Regions from separate parts of the Yersinia aldovae 670-83 genome, predicted to be linked through region 2. Evidence: predicted binding sites of a transcription regulator. Region 2 holds the regulator's gene; the other holds the start of a gene.

Region 1 (9,574 bases), 2.1 Mb from region 2:
GAAGAAATTCCACGCGTTTTATTTCACAAACCCCTGCTGCCGCTTGATGCGTGTTGATTTGAAAACCGGCGAGTCAGCGGTCATTCTGCAAGAGAATCAATGGCTCGGTCATCCTATTTATCGCCCATATGATGACAGCACCGTGGCATTTTGCCATGAAGGGCCACACGATCTGGTCGATGCACGTATGTGGTTGATCAATGAAGATGGCAGCAACATGCGTAAAGTGAAGACTCATGCGGAAGGTGAAAGTTGTACCCATGAATTCTGGGTACCAGATGGCTCCGCGCTGGTCTATGTCTCCTATCTGAAAGGCAGCCCAGAGCGTTTTATCTACAGCGCTGATCCGGTGACGCTGGAAAACCGTCAGTTAACCTCAATGCCCGCCTGTTCTCATTTGATGAGTAACTATGACGGTTCACTGATGGTAGGCGACGGCTCTGATGCGCCGGTCGATGTACAAGACGATAGCGGTTATAAGATCGAAAATGATCCTTTCCTGTATGTGTTTAATATGAAGAATGGCACTCAGCACCGCGTTGCCCGTCATGACACCTCATGGCAAGTATTTGAAGGTGATCGGCAGGTCACCCATCCACATCCTTCCTTTACACCTGATGATAAACAAGTTCTCTTTACGTCAGATGTTCACGGCAAGCCGGCACTCTATTTGGCCACATTGCCTGAATCTGTCTGGCAATAGCTGAATCTTGCATTAGCCTCGCGCTTGGAGAGAGGCTAATTTGCCGTCTGAAACGCTTTTAGCCAATTATTTACATTGTTTATTGCGCAGTATTGCAACTTCCATTTACAATGAAACCACTGTTCTATTTTTTTTAAAACATACTGTTTTATGAAATACAGAAAACTGAGTAGGGTAAGCAAAAATGGCGATTGCAGATAAAGATAAAGATAAACAGCCCGATGCGGTTTCATCGGTTCTAAAGATTTTTGGCATTTTACAAGCATTGGGCGAAGAGCGGGACATCGGTATTACCGAGCTTTCTCAACGTGTAATGATGGCTAAAAGTACCGTTTACCGCTTTCTCCAAACGATGAAAACCCTGGGCTATGTGGCACAGGACCCCCAATCAGAGAAGTATTCACTCACGTTGAAATTGTTTGAATTGGGTGCTAAGTCTTTACAAAATGTAGACTTGATTCGCAGTGCTGATATTCAAATGCGCGAGCTATCGAATGAAACCCGTGAAACTATTCACTTGGGCGCATTAGATGAAGATAGCATCGTTTATATCCACAAAATTGATTCTATGTATAACCTACGGATGCATTCACGTATTGGTCGCCGTAACCCGCTGCACAGCACCGCTATCGGTAAAGTGTTATTGGCATGGCATGACCGGGCTGAAGTTGAAGAGATTTTGTCACATATTGAATTTACCAATAGCACGCCGCATACGCTGAGAAGTGCCGCCGACCTGTTGCCGGTGTTAGATCAGGTTCGTGAGCAAGGTTTCGGCGAAGATATCGAAGAACAGGAAGAAGGCTTGCGTTGTATTGCCGTGCCTGTTTTCGACCGTTTCGGGGTGGTCATTGCAGGATTAAGTATTTCATACCCAACGTTGCGCTTTTCTGAAGACAACAAGAGCGATGTGGTGAAATCGTTGCATCGCGCCGCTCGTCGTATCTCAGAACAAATGGGTTATCGCGATTATCCCTTCTGATAAATGATTTATGAGATAGAGCCAATAATATATCGTTATTGGACATCGTCATTAGCGGCTCCTCATCAGGGGCCGTTTCTTATTAGAGATTATTTAAACATATCGTTGATAGTTCATTTAGTTCAGATGAGTCACTATAACTGTGCTTAACCATATAGGGAGAAAGATGATGAGGACGCTATTAAGCATAAGAACGTTATTAGGCTCAGGGCTATTACTGCTGTTGGCTGGCTGTAGCAGTTCAAACAACAATGGCTCGAATAAATTGATTGATCGTGGCGAGTATAAGATTGATACCCACTATCCTTCCGTTGCCAAAAACGAGCGGGTGCGCTTTCTAGTTCTTCATTACACAGCAACCGATGACGCAGAATCGCTAAGATTACTGACGCAGGGCGATGTTAGTGCGCATTATCTGGTAACAACACATCCTGCCAACGTGGGGGGGAAGCCCGTTGTATTGCAATTGGTTCCTGAAGAACAGCGTGCCTGGCATGCGGGGGTGAGTAACTGGCAGGGGCGGAGTAGCCTCAATGATACCTCGATAGGCATTGAAATTGTCAATAAGGGCTTCACTGAGGGGATGTTGAGGCGAGAGTGGTATCCTTACAACGAGTCTCAGATTGAATTGATTGAGCGGCTCAGCAAAGACATTATACAGCGTTATAATATTGAGCCGACTGCTGTGGTTGCCCACAGTGATATTGCGCCAATGAGAAAATCAGACCCAGGCCCACTATTTCCGTGGAAACGCTTGGCTGAACAAGGTGTGGGTGCCTGGCCAGATGACGCCACTGTAGCTCAGTATATTGGTGGCCGGAACAAGCAGGATATGGCTTCCGTTGAGGTTATTCAGCAAGCGCTCGCCCGTTATGGCTACCAAATTCCACAAAGTGGCGAATTAGACGACGAAACCCATCAGGTTATCAAAGCATTTCAAATGCACTTCAGGGCAGCCGATTTCAGTGGTGTGCCGGATGTGGAAACAGAAGCTATTGCCTTGGCATTGGTTGAAAAGTACCGTCCCCTTAATCCGTGAAGACGCGGTATGTTAGCTGTATTTCGATTTCGGTGACCGTTCTTTAAAAACAAAAAGCCCGTCATAAATGGCGGGCTTTTTTACATTATCACGCTAACGAGTGGTAATTACTGATGGACTAAATCGCCATCATCATCGCTGTTAAGAATATCTTTATCTGTTTGCTTCATCAATTGGCTGGTAATAGTACCGGCGGTCATTGAACCGCTGACATTCAATGCGGTACGGCCCATATCAATCAGTGGTTCAACCGAGATAAGCAAGGCAACCAGAGTGACCGGTAAGCCCAACGAGGGCAATACAATCAATGCTGCGAAGGTCGCGCCGCCGCCAACACCTGCAACACCAGCCGAGCTAACGGTAACGATACCGACCAGTGTGGCAATCCAGACTGGGTCAAGTGGGTTGATACCCACCGTTGGGGCAACCATAACGGCTAACATTGCCGGATACAGGCCAGCACAACCATTCTGGCCGATGGTGGCACCAAAGGAGGCGGAGAAGCTGGCGATTGACTCAGGCACACCTAACCGGCGGGTTTGCGCTTCTACGTTTAATGGGATACTGGCAGCACTGGAGCGGCTGGTAAATGCGAACGTCAACACGGGCCACACCTTGCGGAAAAATTTCAGTGGGTTGATACCAGTGAAAGAGAGCAGCACGGCATGAACGACAAACATAATCGCCAGACCGAGGTATGAAGCTACGACAAAACTACCCAGTTTAATGATGTCCTGAATGTTAGAACCTGCAACCACTTTGGTCATCAATGCCAATACGCCATACGGGGTCAGTTTCATTACCAGACGTACCAGCTTCATCACCCAAGCTTGTAGTGTGTCAATGGCGACTAGCACGCGCTGACCTTTCTCCACGTCATCTTTCAGTAATTGCAATGATGCAATACCGAGGAAGGTAGCAAAAATCACCACGCTGATGATTGACGTAGGGCTGGCACCGGTTAGGTCGGCAAATGGGTTTTTGGGAATAAAGGATAAAATTAGCTGTGGAACTGTCAGGTCAGTTACTTTAGCCAGATAATTGCTCTCAATCGCACTCAACCGTGCTGTCTCTTGTGTGCCTTGTACTAAGCCGTCAGCCGTCAGGCCAAACAGATTTGTGACCAGCACACCGACTAATGCCGCAATCATGGTGGTGAAGAGCAAAGTACCGATGCTTAATAGGCTGATTTTTCCCAAAGAAGAGGCGTTATGCAGTTTAGCAACCGCACTCAAAATGGAGGCGAAGACCAGTGGCATCACAATCATTTGCAACAGTTGCACATAACCGTTACCCACAATATTAAACCAGGTGATGGATTCTTTTAGCACTGGATTGTCAGCACCGTAGATTCCTTGCAGCGCCAAACCAAACAGCACACCTAATACCAAACCAGCTAATACCTTTTTGGCTAAACTCCATTGCTTATGACGAGTTTGTGCCAATAGCAGTAGCAGTGCCACAAATACCAGCACGTTAATGACAAGTGGTAGGTTCATCCCCAAATCTCCAAATTAATATGTCGAGTACCGGCTGCGTATTCTATTTCTATTATATGTACAGGCAGCCAGATACGGTGGTGCATTTAAGCTGCGTATGGTAGCAGTTCATTAGCAGGCTCACTTATATCCAAAAAGAATTCTATATAATTATTTTCAATTATTTGTATAAAATACACTCAGATTGATGTTTGTTTGCTCGTTAAAATGTGATCACAATCTAAAATTTTTCAATTGTTCCACATAAGAGAGGAGCGGGATGGTGGTATCGGTCTGCCAGTAGACGGAAAAACAAACTAATAAAACACATAATACGCGTTCTAATTGATTACCTTTTTGCGGACGTAATAGCGGAATACAGAAACGCCAGCGACATGGCCACAGTAGCGGGACGCCGGCCGGGGTGATCATATCAGCCAGAAGATGACTGAAATATCCAATAATCATGGCATGGAATACATCTGCGGGAATAATCCAGTCGCGTGAAATATCCATGTGAAAAAGTGCAATTCCGCCGATCACCGCCAATAGGCTATGGGTAAACCCGCGATGTCCAAATGCGCGGGCAATCGGCGTTGAAATCCACTTTAGCCGCTGACCAAGGATTGACTTTGGGTGGTCAATATCTGGCAGCAGGGAGGTCAACAGGGCGCCTGGGATAATGTGCCACCAATCGCCATGTGCCAATTCCGGTGTTAGCCCGACTTTTTTGGCAAAAATAACGCAGGCGACAGAAAAAATAAGGTGTCCTTCCCCTGTCATACTTATATTCCGAATTTGTAGCTGTTGATTTATCCAGTATATGAGATTTCTCTTGGTATGAATAGCCGTTACGCTGTAACTAAATGTCTCATTTTTCTCTGCTTGAGAGTGATGAGATTAAGATAACCATTTAGTATGAAAATATACTGGGTTATACCAAGCGTGCTGCACGGATAAGTGTAAGGTAAGTTAAGTGAATCGGTGTTGGTGGGGGCTGTTAGACTATCCAAAAAAGGGGGAAGAGTGACTGAGCGTCAGCGCTTCCCCAAAATAGGTTATAGGCATAACTTAACAAATAATGATGAGGGTACTTTTACTATTAACTGCATTATTGAATTAACGACATAACTGCTGTATTGGTGATTACCAGCTATACTGCATACCGACACGGTAACGAGTTTGGCGTTCGTCCGTGGTCTTGCTGCCCGCGACGTTGCCGATAGCGACATAAGGTTTCCAGTTTTTATCCCATTTGTAGGCAATCTTCAGATCATGAGTCCATTCGTCTTTTTCATTATTTGACAGAATTTCGTCTTCAGATTTCTTGTAGTTCAATTCATATTCCGCGGAATAGTTTTTCAAGAAGCTGTAGGCGAAGAGCATCGTGAATTCATGGCCTTTCTCTGTATTCTTAGTCTGAGCGGGTTGGTTGCGTTTGTAATATGGGCGGTAACGCAGTGATGTTGAGAAATCATCAGTGAAGGCGACTTTACCCCGCAGATAGGGACGGTAGTTGTTAGTGTCAGAAGAAGACTCTAATGAGAAGCCCGGTTCAATTTGGAATGTTTTATTAAATGGGTAGACGTAGCTGGCAACCACTTCGGTACCATTACTGACTTGTTCATTGAAAGGTTTATTCGGCGTGGTATCCGAGCTGTGTTGGCCCCATTTCCCTTCCAGAGATAAACCAAAACCATTAGCAAAACGGTTAGAAAACAGTAAACGGTCTTTATGATCCGATTTACTGGTGTCTTTCATTTCATGTCGATAGTCAATAGTTGTTGCAACAGAGCTAAAACTAATAACAGAGGCCATTGCCAGAGTAAGTAATTTAAATTTCATTCTTTATACAATCCCAGGGTTATGTTTATTTATACCCGTAATACTTCAAGCTGCATGTGTGTTGGCTACGCTCAATTGTTCTCTCGCTTGCCATCTTCCTGAAAATCGAATTATTTAGGGTATATACAATTATTTTTAACAAATTTATAAAAAATCAACATACGCATTAAAAGCAATCAGACACATTAAAAGAAACGGCGTTTCATTTAATGTGGATTTATATTCTATTTATATAAATAATTATTTTTGTGATCCATGTCTTTGTTGGTGATATATTTTATAAGCTGGTGGTTATTTGTGATGCTGATCAATTGATTGTTTTAAATGGCTTTTTCTTAAAACGGAATAACCCCGCAAAATTAATGGCAGGGTTTAATTATTACTTAAGTTAAATTAACTAACTTATTATCTCATGGCGCGTTTCAGAATTCGGTCACCTTGTTTATTAAAGTATTGCGCAGATTCTTCAACCGTTTTCTGGCCGTAATCGATATATTGAATGGCATCACGGAACAGTGAAACAATTTGCGGATCATCAAAATAAGGTGAGGTTTTCATTTCATGTGGCAATTCCAGCGCCATATTTAAACCGGCAACGGATGGATCTGCATCCTTAATCACACCGCTGGCACGCAATTGGGTCACCGCACTCTTACTCAGTGGGACACCACGCTCTAAGCCCATAGCATCAATACCTTCTTTGCTATTGAGCAGGAAGTTAATCAGGATGGCACTTTCTTTAGGGTGTTGAGTCGATTTACCGATCGACAACATTTGTGCAGGTTTAAAGAACAGACCGGCATCTTTCGCATCCGGTAACATCGGATAAGGGCCAAGTATCAATTTAGCGGGTTTAGTCAGGTTATCAGAATATTTAGTTATGGTGGAGTTCCACATATAAGTCCCCCCCCATTCACCATTAATCCACGGTTTCATTTCATACATATTGCTTTTGCCAAATGAGGCATAGTATTTAGTTGATGGCATGACATGGCTATCAACCATTTTCTTATACATTGTGAAAAATTCAACCCACTGTTCTGGTGTGTAAGCAAATTTCTTGTTGGCTTCATCGACAGTCGGAAGATTGTATTTTTGAGTCATATAAGAACGAATCAATGCCAACGTATCTTGATGCTCTAATACCACGGGATAATATTGCTCACCCAGTTTTTCTTTAAATACCTGGCCGGCGTTAAGTAATTCATCCCATGTTTTTGGATAGGATAAACCAGATTTGGCCCAGGTTGCATCATTGTAATAGAAAATACGGGCAGTGACTGAAATGGGAATACCATTTAATTTGCCATTAACGGTAGTTTGTTGCAGTTCTTTCGGATCGAACTGCGTCAAATCCAACTGCTCAGACACTTTATTTAAATCAAAGAAGCCAGTACCGTCTTTAGAGAAAATGGGTAGCCAGTTCCAGTTGGTTTGCATTACGTCAGGTTCGGTTCCACCGGCAATTTGTGTCGTTAGGCGCGAAAGGTGCCCATCCCAACCGGTGTATTCAGCTTTAACATTAATATTCGGGTGCTGTTTGTGGAATTCTTCCAGTGCTTTAAGGGTCATTTGATGACGACTATTGCCCCCCCACCATGACATGCGGAGGTTAACGTCATCTTGTGCAAAAGCCTGATGTGATAATAAAGCCAGAGTGGATGCTATCAGCGTGTGTAGGATCGCTTTTTTCATTTGGGTATGCTCCTGTTAAAGAGAGATATTTTTTTCTGTTTTTGCATCAAAGATATGGCATTTATCCATATCAAACTGGAAGTACACGGTGCGATGCAGGCCATTTTCAATAATGGGTCTTGCTTCGTCAGACGGTAAGCGGCAAGTCAATTCAAAGTCGTTAACTTTGATGTACATAAAGAACTCATGCCCCATGTTTTCCACGCGAACCAATTCACCTTGCGAATGGTTATTGGCAAAGGGCTGTTGTGACATTCGAATAAATTCTGGGCGAACACCAAAGAACACTTTCTCTCCGGCATGGGCAGCCACTTTAGTTTGCTGTTTTTCACTCAAAACCAGGGTGTACTGGCCAACGGTTAGGCCAATTTGCCCCTCTTTTTCTACCAGCGTGCTCGGTTTGATATTCATTTCCGGCGCGCCGATAAAGCCGGCAACAAACATATTGGTAGGGTAGTGGTAGAGATTATCTGGCGTATCCACTTGCATGATGTGGCCCAGTTTCATTACACAGATACGGTCACCCATCGTCATTGCTTCTGTTTGGTCATGGGTAACATATACAGTGGTTGCCGCTTTGCCGCTTTTTTTCAATTGCTTATGCAAATCTGAAATACGAATACGCATTGAAGCTCGCAACTTGGCATCCAGATTTGATAACGGCTCATCGAACAGGAATACATCCGGTTTTTTCACAATCGCCCGGCCCACAGCCACCCGTTGAGCCTGGCCACCCGAGAGCTGGCGCGGTAATCGATCCAGTAAGTCTTCCAATTCCAGAATCTTAGCCGCTTCAGCAACTTGCGATTCAATTTGGCCCTTTGGTAGCTTGCTCAGTTTCAGGCCAAAGGCCAGATTCTCTTTTACTGTCATATGCGGATATAACGCATAGTTCTGGAACACCATTGCAATACCGCGTGATTTCGGTGCCAGATTATTGACCACCCGATCACCAATGCGTACTTCACCATCACTGATGGTTTCCAAACCTGCCAACATGCGCAGGGTGGTGGATTTAGCACAGCCGGATGGGCCAACAATCACCATAAATTCGCCATCATGAATTTTCAGATCAATGCCATGCACCGCGCGGAAACCGTTGGAGTAAACTTTGCCTAATTTATTGAAAATGACTTCAGCCATGATAGATCCTCTATTAACCTTTAATTCCGCTGCTGGTTACGCCTTGCACGAAGTAGCGTTGAGCCAGGAAGAAAACAATGATGGACGGCAGAATGGAGATGCTCGCCATTGCCAGAATTTCGTTCCACGGTGCGCCTTCGGTGACGTCAATTGACATCTTCAGCGCCAGCGCTATCGGGTATTTGTCTACGCTGTAGACATAAATCAGTGGGCCGATAAAGTCGTTCATTGACCACATAAACTGGAACAGTGCGACCGAGATAATGGCCGGTTTCAGGATTGGCACCACCACATACCACAGCACTTGTAGCGAGTTACAGCCGTCGATTTGCGCCGCTTCTTCCATATCACGCGGTACACCACGTAGGAACTGAATCAGCATGAAGACGAAGAACCCTTGTGTGGCGAAGGCGGTTGGTAGATAAAGTGGCAAGTAACTATTCAGCATCCCCATTTCACGGAACATGATGTATTGCGGAATCAATAACACAGTGCTTGGCAGCAACATGGTGGTTATCAAAGTAGCAAACCAGAATTTCTTCCACGGGATCTCAAAGCGCGCAAAACCATATGCCACGATAGTGGAAGAGATAATGGTTAGAATCACTTTCGGAATTACAAACTTAAGGGTATTTAGCATGTAATGACCGAAGTTATATTCAGTACCGGTTTTCCAGCCATTAACAAAA
Region 2 (9,574 bases):
TATTCCTGCTCGATGAACCTCTTTCCAATCTGGATGCCGCGCTGCGAGTACAGATGCGCATTGAGATATCGCGCCTCCACAAGCGTCTACAGCGCACCATGATTTACGTCACCCACGATCAGGTCGAAGCCATGACCTTGGCCGACAAAATTGTGGTGCTGGATGCCGGCAATGTGGCGCAAGTCGGTAAGCCGCTGGAGCTGTATCACTACCCCGCCAACCGCTTTGTCGCGGGCTTTATCGGCTCGCCAAAAATGAATTTTTTACCGGTAAAAGTGACCGCAGTTGAACCTCATCAGGTGCAGATAGAACTGCCAAATCCCAATGGTCAGCTAGTGTGGCTGCCAGTGGAGGGAGAGAGGGTTCAGGTCGGTGCAAATATGTCTTTGGGTATTCGCCCGGAACATCTGCTACCAAGCAGTGCCTCTGAAGTGACGCTGGAAGGCGACATTCAGGTGGTGGAGCAATTGGGTAACGAAACGCAAATACATATCCAAATCCCGGCAATTCGTCAGAACCTGGTTTACCGCCAGAACGACGTGGTGCTGGTAGAAGAAGGTGCAACATTCGCGATTGGCCTGCCGCCACAACGCTGTCATCTGTTCCGTGAGGATGGCACAGCGTGTAAACGGCTGTATCAAGAGCTGGGCGTTTAGCCAACGCCGAATGTAAAGCACGCATGCCGACAGGCAAATATAACAGGAGATTACTGATGATTACTCTGCGCAAGTTACCGATAGCACTGGCTGTTGCCGCTGGTGTTCTTTCCACTCAAGCTATGGCTGTCGATTTCCACGGGTATGCACGTTCCGGTATCGGCTGGACGGGAAGTGGTGGCGAACAACAATGTTTCAAAGCCACCGGTGCTCAAAGCAAATACCGTCTGGGTAACGAATGTGAAACCTATGCGGAAATCAAGTTAGGCCAGGAATTGTGGAAAGAAGGCGACAAGAGCTTCTACTTCGATACCAACGTGGCGTATTCCGTTTCACAGCGCGATGACTGGGAATCTACTTCACCGGCTTTTCGCGAAGCCAACGTGCAGGGTAAAAATCTGATCGAATGGTTACCAGGCTCCACCATGTGGGCCGGTAAACGCTTCTACCAACGTCATGACGTCCATATGATTGACTTCTACTACTGGGATATCTCAGGCCCAGGTGCAGGTGTGGAAGCGATTGATCTGGGCTTTGGCAAGTTATCTCTGGCAGCAACCCGTAACTCAGAAGCGGGTGGGTCAAGTGCCTGGATCGACAATCAACGTAAAGATGCTGATCACACCGTTAACGACGTCTTTGACGTGCGTTTGGCTGGTTTAGAGACCAATCCAGGCGGAACGCTGGAATTTGGTGTGGATTACGGCCGCGCCAATGCTCAGGATGATTACTCTCTGGCTCCGGGGGCTTCTAAAGATGGCGTGATGCTGACCACCGAACATACCCAAAGCATGATGGGTGGTTTTAACAAATTTGTTCTGCAATATGCCACAGATTCAATGACCTCCTACAACAGTGGTCATTCCCAAGGGACATCAATCAATAATAACGGCCATATGTTACGAGTGATTGACCACGGTGCCATTAATCTGGCTGAGAAGTGGGACATGATGTACGTTGCCTTATATCAGGATACTGACTGGGACAACAACAACGGCACCACCTGGTACAGCGTGGGCGTGCGCCCGATGTACAAATGGACGCCAATCATGAGTACCTTGCTGGAAGTGGGTTACGATAACGTTAAGTCGCAGCATACCGGTGACCGTAACGGCCAGTACAAACTGACGTTGGCACAACAGTGGCAAGCGGGCGACAGCATCTGGTCACGTCCGGCAATTCGTGTATTCGCAACTTACGCCAACTGGGATGAGAAGTGGGGCTATAACAACGCTACATTGCCAAATGGTGCCAACGGCCCTGATTACGGCTTGGCACAGAACGGCTCCGTAGGTACTGACAGCCGTGGTAAGAGCAATGAAGTGACCTTTGGTGCGCAATTCGAAGCCTGGTGGTAACAGCAGTGACGCAGCCGTCCTTTGGGGCGGCTGTTTGATTTTTTAAACAAGAAAAGTGAGATGCCCTAAGTAATTCGAGTTGCAAGAAGGCGGCAAGCGAGAGACAAATTGGTTGTAAACCATTTTGAACAGCGCTTGCGCAGGCCCATAGGGTGAGCTGAGGCTCATAATCCCGATGCGCTTACAACAAGTAAGTGAGCCGGGTGATGGAGTGCAGCCAACGCCCATGCAGCTTGAAATACGACGGGTAGATTGGTTAACTCTGCCGACCTTGCCTGTGCACAGTTAGCGCTGACGCTCAATGTATGAGGTATAACAATGAAAAAGAATCTTCTGTCACTCTGTCTGGCATTGGCTATGGGGGTGATTGCACCTCTGGCGGTGCAAGCCGAATCAACGATTTCTCCGGCAAATGTTTCTATCGCGCCGACAATCAGTACAGCCACGTTACAGCATGTGCCGTGGCAGCCATTAGTGCCACCGGCGACGCAAGATATCAAACTGACTTCTGCCAGCCCGCAAATTTCGCAGGGCAATATTACAGGGGCGGTTGCGGCTTTTGCTTTACCTGCTGACCGTGGCTCAATGGAGATTACACTTAGCAGTTTAGTGATCGATAATCAGCTTTATTCTCCTAGCGTATTAGTGTTGGATGAGCAAATGCGCCCCGCAGCGTACTATCCGTCCAGCTATTTCACTTATGAAAAAGCGGGTATTATGACCAGTGACCGCCTGCAAGGGGTGATGAAACTGACGCCAGCGCTGGGTCAGAAACAAATTTATCTGCTGGTCTACACCACCCGCGATGATTTGGTCAAAACCACCAAACTGTTGGATCCTGCCAAAGCTTATGCGATGGGCGTGGGTAATGCGGTGCCTGATATTCCAGACCCAATGGCTAAACATACTCCAACCGGCAACTTGAAAATCAAAGCCACTGCCGAACAGGGCATGGGCAATGTGATGATTGGTTTGATTCAGTCAGCGCCAAATCCAACGCCAGTTGTGGTCGGTAATACTCCTCAGCCTGCTGCTGTAGCCGCAGCGCCACAGCCGACAAAAGTGGCAGAGCCAATGCTGAGTGAGACTGAAAACTACTTCAACCAGGCGATTAAAGATGCGGTGAAAGCCGGTGATGTCGATAAGGCGCTGAAACTGTTGAATGAGGCAGAACATTTAGGCTCAACTTCAGCCCGAAAAACCTTTATTAGTAGTGTAAAAGGCAAGGGTTAACTCCCGGCACTGCTGAATATGGCTGGATGATTGGTGCGCTTTGGCGCACCTTTTTTCGTTGGGTTTAATATACGGCTACTGCGCCTTGCTTAACTACTCTCCCACCTCATTTAAATATCATATGGCTTATATATTCGTCGAAGGCATCTTGGTTAATTAGCTGTTGTGGTTATGATAATCAGATGCCGCTAACTGTCTAATCTGCGCTACAATGCCACCCTATTTACGACTTAGCGGGATAGATGTTTTATCCTCGTCAGGGAGCGAGTTGTATGTCTACCGGCGATACATCAATTATAAAACCTATCCAATGGTCTGCCATTGAGCAGCCGAATTTGCCAGCCGCTATTGCCGATTGGCTGATGGAGTTGGGGTCGATGACCCGGCGTTTTGAGCAACATTGCCAACGAGTTCATGTCGAACCCCAGCGAGAACGCTTTATTACGCGTAATGAGTTAGGGGAAGATGCAGAGTATCTGCCGGTGAGTGAGCGCTATTGGCTGCGGGAAATCATCTTGTGCGGTGATAATGAGCCGTGGCTGCTGGGGCGCACTATCATCCCCGAAGAAACACTGTCTGGGCCTGATCGGGCGCTGGTGGATCTAGGCACACTCCCCCTTGGGCGCTATTTATTCGGTGGTGACAATCTAACCCGAGACTATATCCAAGTAGGCCGCCAAGAGGCGCAGTGGGCGCGCCGCTCTCTACTGCGTTTGTCGGGCAAACCCCTATTATTGACGGAAGTTTTTTTACCAGCCTCGCCGCTGTATTCAGTTTAAGTGGTGGTGAGATTTTGGAGACTGATAAATTGAAGGGAAATACTGTTCATACCAAATGGCTAGCGTATTGCCGTTTGATGCGTCTTGATAAACCTATTGGTTCATTATTGCTGCTGTGGCCGACGTTATGGGCCTTGTGGCTCGCAGGGCAAGGGATTCCCGACACCAAAATATTGATTGTTTTTGTCTTGGGTGTTCTTTTCATGCGCGCAGCCGGTTGTGTCGTCAATGATTACGCTGATCGACATATTGATGGCTTTGTAAAACGCACTGCATCACGGCCCTTGCCCAGCGGCCTTGTCAGTGAGAAAGAAAGCAAAATCCTGTTTGTGGTCTTGGTATTGCTCTCGTTTGCTTTGGTGCTAACCCTCAATAGCATGACCATCGGGTTATCGCTAGCGGCACTGGCGTTGGCCTGGATTTATCCGTTTATGAAACGGGTAACTCACCTGCCGCAGGTGGTGCTAGGTGCTGCGTTTGGCTGGTCAATCCCGATGGGCTTCGCTGCGGTCAGCGAAAGTTTGCCACTGGTTTGTTGGCTGTTATTGTTGGCAAATATCTGTTGGACGGTGGCTTATGACACTCAATATGCGATGGTTGACCGTGATGACGATCTGAGAATTGGTGTCAAATCTACCGCAATTTTGTTTGGTCAGCAGGACAAACTGATCATCGGATTGCTGCAACTGGCAACTCTGGTGCTGATGGTGGCGGTTGGCTGGTTGATGAATCTTGGCGGGGCGTTTTATTGGTCAGTCTTGCTGGCGGGTGCGCTGTTTGTCCACCAACAGAAGATGATTGCCGGACGTCAGCGTGATCCCTGCTTTCGGGCGTTTTTGAATAATAACTACGTCGGGTTGGTGCTGTTCCTTGGGATTCTGATCAGTTATTGGCAGTAAATAAGCCTCTGGAAAACAGTCAAAAAAATGGCCAGATGATGAATCCGGCCATTTTTGTTTATTACTTTTGCTTAAAGCTGTGAGTAATCAACCTTCCGGTTTATCCTCTGCTGCGGGTTGAGGCAGCAGATTATTGGTTTCAGCCGGCATACTGACGCTCTCGATGGTCAGCTTCACTTCCGGCGTCATTAACACACTCAGCATGTTGTAAACCTCCAGTGTATGCTCTTGCACGGCATCACCGGTGTCACTGATATAGCCCTCTTCTCGCAAGGTGGCGACCAATGTTGAGAACACCGCCTTATCAAAGAATTCCGGTGCGTTAATTCCATGCAGCACAGACAAACGCTGCGCCATAATGCGGCTCTCTTTCTCCAGCGCACCCCGATTGATGCTTGGGTTCGCACTGAGTAACGAAAGAGTAATCGCATAACGTTGCAGGGTTTCCCGCACACCGGCTGCCAGTAATTGCAGTGGGCGGATGCGGGCCGGGTTCAGTACTACTTCAGTCCCTTTATCGCAGATCAACTGCTGGCGAGCGAGTTCATCAATCAGCGTATCCAACGTTTGTGGCAACTGTTCTTTACTGTAATGCAGGAACAATTCAGCTTTCAACATGGGATAGATCATGCTGACCTGACGTAACAATTCGGCGCGTGTGATGCGCCGCTGGTACATCACCATACTGGCAATCAGTGATGGCAGGATCAGCAAATGCTGGATGTTATTGCGATAATAAGTCATCAGCACCGCTTGTTCCCGTGGCAGGATAATGATGTCACCAATGTTATCTTTCTCCACCTCAAATTTATTCATATTCAAGGCGTGATTAAGCAACTCTTCGGGTGTTTTATCCGGCACGGTGACGTCTTTCGCATAAGGCACGTTACGCAATAATTGCAGGTAGCAATCGAGTTGCTCAAGCAACTGCTCGCGAGTGAGTGAACGCTGACGTGAAGCCAATAATGCGGTTGAACACAGGTTCATGGCATTCGCCGCTGCCGCATTATTGATTCTGACCATAATCTTACCGGCCAAATCATTTACTACAGGCGTCAACCAACTTGGGCGCTGTGCTTCAATCGGATCGATAGCATCGCGCCATTGCGGCACGTTGGTATTCAGATAGGTTGTCAGCGGAATGGGTTCGCCAAAGTTCACATAGCCCTGACCGAGATTACGCAGTTTGCGCAAGCCACGCAGCATCTGCAACAGGCTCTCTTTCTCTTTGGTCGCCCCGCGCAACTCTTTAGCGTAAGTACCCACTTCCATTACATGCTCATAACCGATGTAAATCGGCACCAGCGTGATTGGACGTGAGCCACCCCGCAGCATGGCCTGAATGGTCATCGACAGCGTGCCGGTTTTAGGTTCCAGCAGGCGGCCGGTACGTGAGCGCCCACCTTCAACAAAGTATTCCACTGAGTAGCCACGGGTGAACAACTCACCCAGATATTCACGGAATACCGTTGAATAGAGTTTGTTGCCCTTAAAGGTACGGCGGATAAAGAACGCACCCAAACGGCGGAAGATTGGGCCGGCAGGCCAGAAATTAAGGTTAATACCGGCGGCGATATGCGGCGGCACCAGCCCTTGATGATAAAGCACATAAGAGAGCAGCAGATAATCCATATGGCTGCGATGGCAAGGCACGTAGACGATTTCATGACCATCTTGCGCCAACTGCCGCACGCGCTCTGCATTGTGGACGTTAATTCCCTGATACAAGCGGTTCCACGTCCAACTCAAAACCCTGTCAGACAGACGCACGGCTTCATATGAAAAGTCTGCGGCAATCTCTTCCATCAGTGTAATGGCGTTCTGCTGTGCTTTCTCGTGGGAGATTTTTTTGGTGCGCGCTTCATCGGCGACCGCTTTTTCAATCGCTTTGGAGGTCAAAAGCTTCTTGAACAGGTCTTGACGCGCCGGTAGGCTTGGACCAACCGCGGCCAGACGCTGACGTGAGAAGTGCATTCTTGCTACGCGCGCCAGTTTGTGGGCAATCGTTTTATCTGTACCATGCTCACTGGCCATACGGCGCAGTGAAACCGTGGTAGAGAAACGCACAAAGCTATCGCGCCCCAGCCACAATACGGCAAAAAATTTCTGCACGCCGTTCAGTACGCGCAGATGTGGCGTACCGTGGCCTTCACGCCCTGGAGAGCGGCCAAACATCACGGAAACCGGCAGCATTTGGATATCCAGCGCCGGATTATTGCGATGTAAATCGAGATAATCGTGGAATAGCTTTACCGATTCTTGTTTGGGTGCATAGTAACGAAACACCCTTGGGCCGTTATCGATAAAGACATGGCTGGGCAGCTGCACACCATCGATTTCCAATGGAATCAATGGGTCGGGCAGATCCTGTGCCTGACACTGCGCTCGCAAAGTCAGTAAATCAGCCTTAGAATTGTAAGGCAAAACGTACAGAATGGGACGAGAAGGGTCTAACCCTAACTCAGTCACAGGATCTGCCGGAATAACCTTGCTTTTTACCAACAGTTTAAGTGGTAAATTCAGTAACTTATAATATATTTTACGCCAACCTGACATAACTACATGAAGCCTCTTGTTAGCAATTCGTCGCAAGGATACCAGAAACTGGTTTTGAGATCTGTGGTGATGAGACAACATAAAATGGCAAAAATCATCATTAACTTAAGATAAAGGCAATAAAACATGGCGAATCAATCAACAGGATTAACCCGAATCTATAAAGCGGCCGGTTATTCTGTTAAAGGGTTAATGGCAGCCTGGAAAAACGAAGCCGCCTTTCGTCAGGAAATCGTCACCGCTATTGCTGCCATCATACTGGCTTTCTGGCTAGATGTGAGTGCCATAGCGCGTATCTTACTTATTTCCAGCGTGATCTTAGTTATCATTATAGAGGTAATAAACAGTGCTATCGAGGCTATCGTCGATCGTATTGGTAGTGAGTTTCACGAACTTTCTGGCCGGGCAAAAGATATGGGGTCAGCCGCAGTGTTTTTAGCGATTGGATTAGCACTATTTGTATGGATAACGGTACTTTGGCAGCATATTGGTCAATAAAGGCTCGAACAGTGCTGTCGATGTAAACAGTGATTAATCCCTGTTTTTATTCACTCTTTGGTTCCCAATGCTCGCTTACCTGTATATACTCACAGCAAGACTGTATAAACAAACAGGGGGCGGAATGAAAGCACTAACTACCAGACAGCAAGAGGTTTATGACCTGGTTCGCGATCACTTAGCGCAAACCGGTATGCCACCGACCCGTGCCGAAATCGCGCAGCGTCTGGGGTTTCGCTCTCCAAATGCCGCGGAAGAACATTTAAAAGCACTGGCCCGTAAAGGCGTGATCGAGATTGTTTCCGGCGCTTCCCGTGGCATTCGTTTACTGATGGAAGAAGAAGACGGTTTGCCGTTGATTGGCCGAGTTGCCGCAGGTGAGCCATTGCTTGCACAGCAGCATATCGAAGGCCACTACAAAGTAGACCCTTCCATGTTTAAACCGAGCGCAGATTTTCTGCTGCGGGTAAACGGAATGTCGATGAGAGATATCGGTATTCTGGATGGCGACTTGCTAGCGGTACATAAAACGCAAGATGTGCGTAATGGGCAAGTGGTTGTCGCACGAATTGATGATGAAGTGACGGTCAAACGCTTGAAGAAACAGGGTAATATCGTACAACTTCTGCCAGAAAATAGTGAGTTCCAGCCGATTGTTGTCGATCTGCGTGAACAAAGCTTCACTATTGAAGGATTGGCCGTTGGTGTCATCCGTAATGGCGACTGGATCTGATATAAGCGTTTATTTAGGGTATAAATTAATCGGCTTTCTTATTTTCATGAATGTTTTAATTAAATAATACCTTCTTGTTAGTGTGATAATATATAATTGACAATGAAGTGAGTGAATATATTTTAATATAATCCATTCTAACTGTCTGATTTATATCGCTATAGACACATGGATGTGTCTTATCCTGAAGAATGCTACCCACACTCTATTTATATATCAGTATTTACGTCTATTGCACTGGGGTAAATCTGTTTGTATTGCTCAAAGCTGTCTAATACTGCCGCCTTTTAGCGACAGTGTGATCTTTATCGCCAGGTATCTACTTCTTTCTCGTCACAATTGAGTGGTCGTGATCACAGTGATCATGGCTTTCACATGCTTCAACTACCCCACATTCCGCACATAAACCGTGTGCCTCTACTACGCTGTGACGCAGTGCAAAACCTGATTGCTTTGCCAATTGCGCCAAGGCCTCTTCAATCCCGACGGTAGTGCGCTCGGTCACTATCTTGCAGCGGTCACAGATAAATAGCGCTGAAGTATGAGTCGGCTCTTCAAAATGATGGCATAACACATAGCTATTAGCTGACTCGACGCGATGAATAAACCCTTGATCCAACAGAAAGTCCAATGCGCGATAAACTGTAGGCGGTTTGGCTTGCGGCTCAGAAACTCGTAGCAGATCCAGTAAATCATAAGCGCTGATAGCACCGGGCTGCTGGGCCATCAAACGTAATACCTCTAGACGTTGCGGGGTCAACCGGACGTTTCGTTGTAGGCATAGGCTTTCAGCCTTAGCGAGCAGCGTTTCCTCATTGATCGGTTTCATGATTGTAATCTCGCAACGTAGTCATCAATAGAT

What was found. The regulator LexA, encoded in region 2, represses DNA repair genes until DNA is damaged. The targets are predictions, from matches to a motif close to TNCTGTATGTACATACAGNA.
Positions count from the first base shown of each region.
Region 1: a site for LexA is predicted at 5,005-5,024, ahead of AT01_RS01060 (metal-dependent hydrolase). Genes of this name have one in related genera too.

Region 1 is NZ_CP009781.1:214,508-224,081, forward strand. Features, by position in the region: gene ogl (oligogalacturonate lyase) at 1-703, shown strand, start outside; gene kdgR (DNA-binding transcriptional regulator KdgR) at 894-1,685, shown strand; gene AT01_RS01050 (N-acetylmuramoyl-L-alanine amidase) at 1,873-2,724, shown strand; gene AT01_RS01055 (L-cystine transporter) at 2,832-4,223, opposite strand; gene AT01_RS01060 (metal-dependent hydrolase) at 4,437-4,985, opposite strand; gene AT01_RS01065 (oligogalacturonate-specific porin KdgM family protein) at 5,349-6,047, opposite strand; gene AT01_RS01075 (ABC transporter substrate-binding protein) at 6,453-7,742, opposite strand; gene AT01_RS01080 (ABC transporter ATP-binding protein) at 7,758-8,885, opposite strand; gene AT01_RS01085 (carbohydrate ABC transporter permease) at 8,899-9,574, opposite strand, start outside.
Region 2 is NZ_CP009781.1:2,297,629-2,307,202, reverse strand. Features, by position in the region: gene malK (maltose/maltodextrin ABC transporter ATP-binding protein MalK) at 1-656, shown strand, start outside; gene AT01_RS10515 (maltoporin) at 713-2,014, shown strand; gene malM (maltose operon protein MalM) at 2,333-3,247, shown strand; gene ubiC (chorismate lyase) at 3,520-4,026, shown strand; gene ubiA (4-hydroxybenzoate octaprenyltransferase) at 4,056-4,925, shown strand; gene plsB (glycerol-3-phosphate 1-O-acyltransferase PlsB) at 5,013-7,481, opposite strand; gene AT01_RS10490 (diacylglycerol kinase) at 7,608-7,979, shown strand; gene lexA (transcriptional repressor LexA) at 8,104-8,712, shown strand; gene zur (zinc uptake transcriptional repressor Zur) at 9,032-9,541, opposite strand.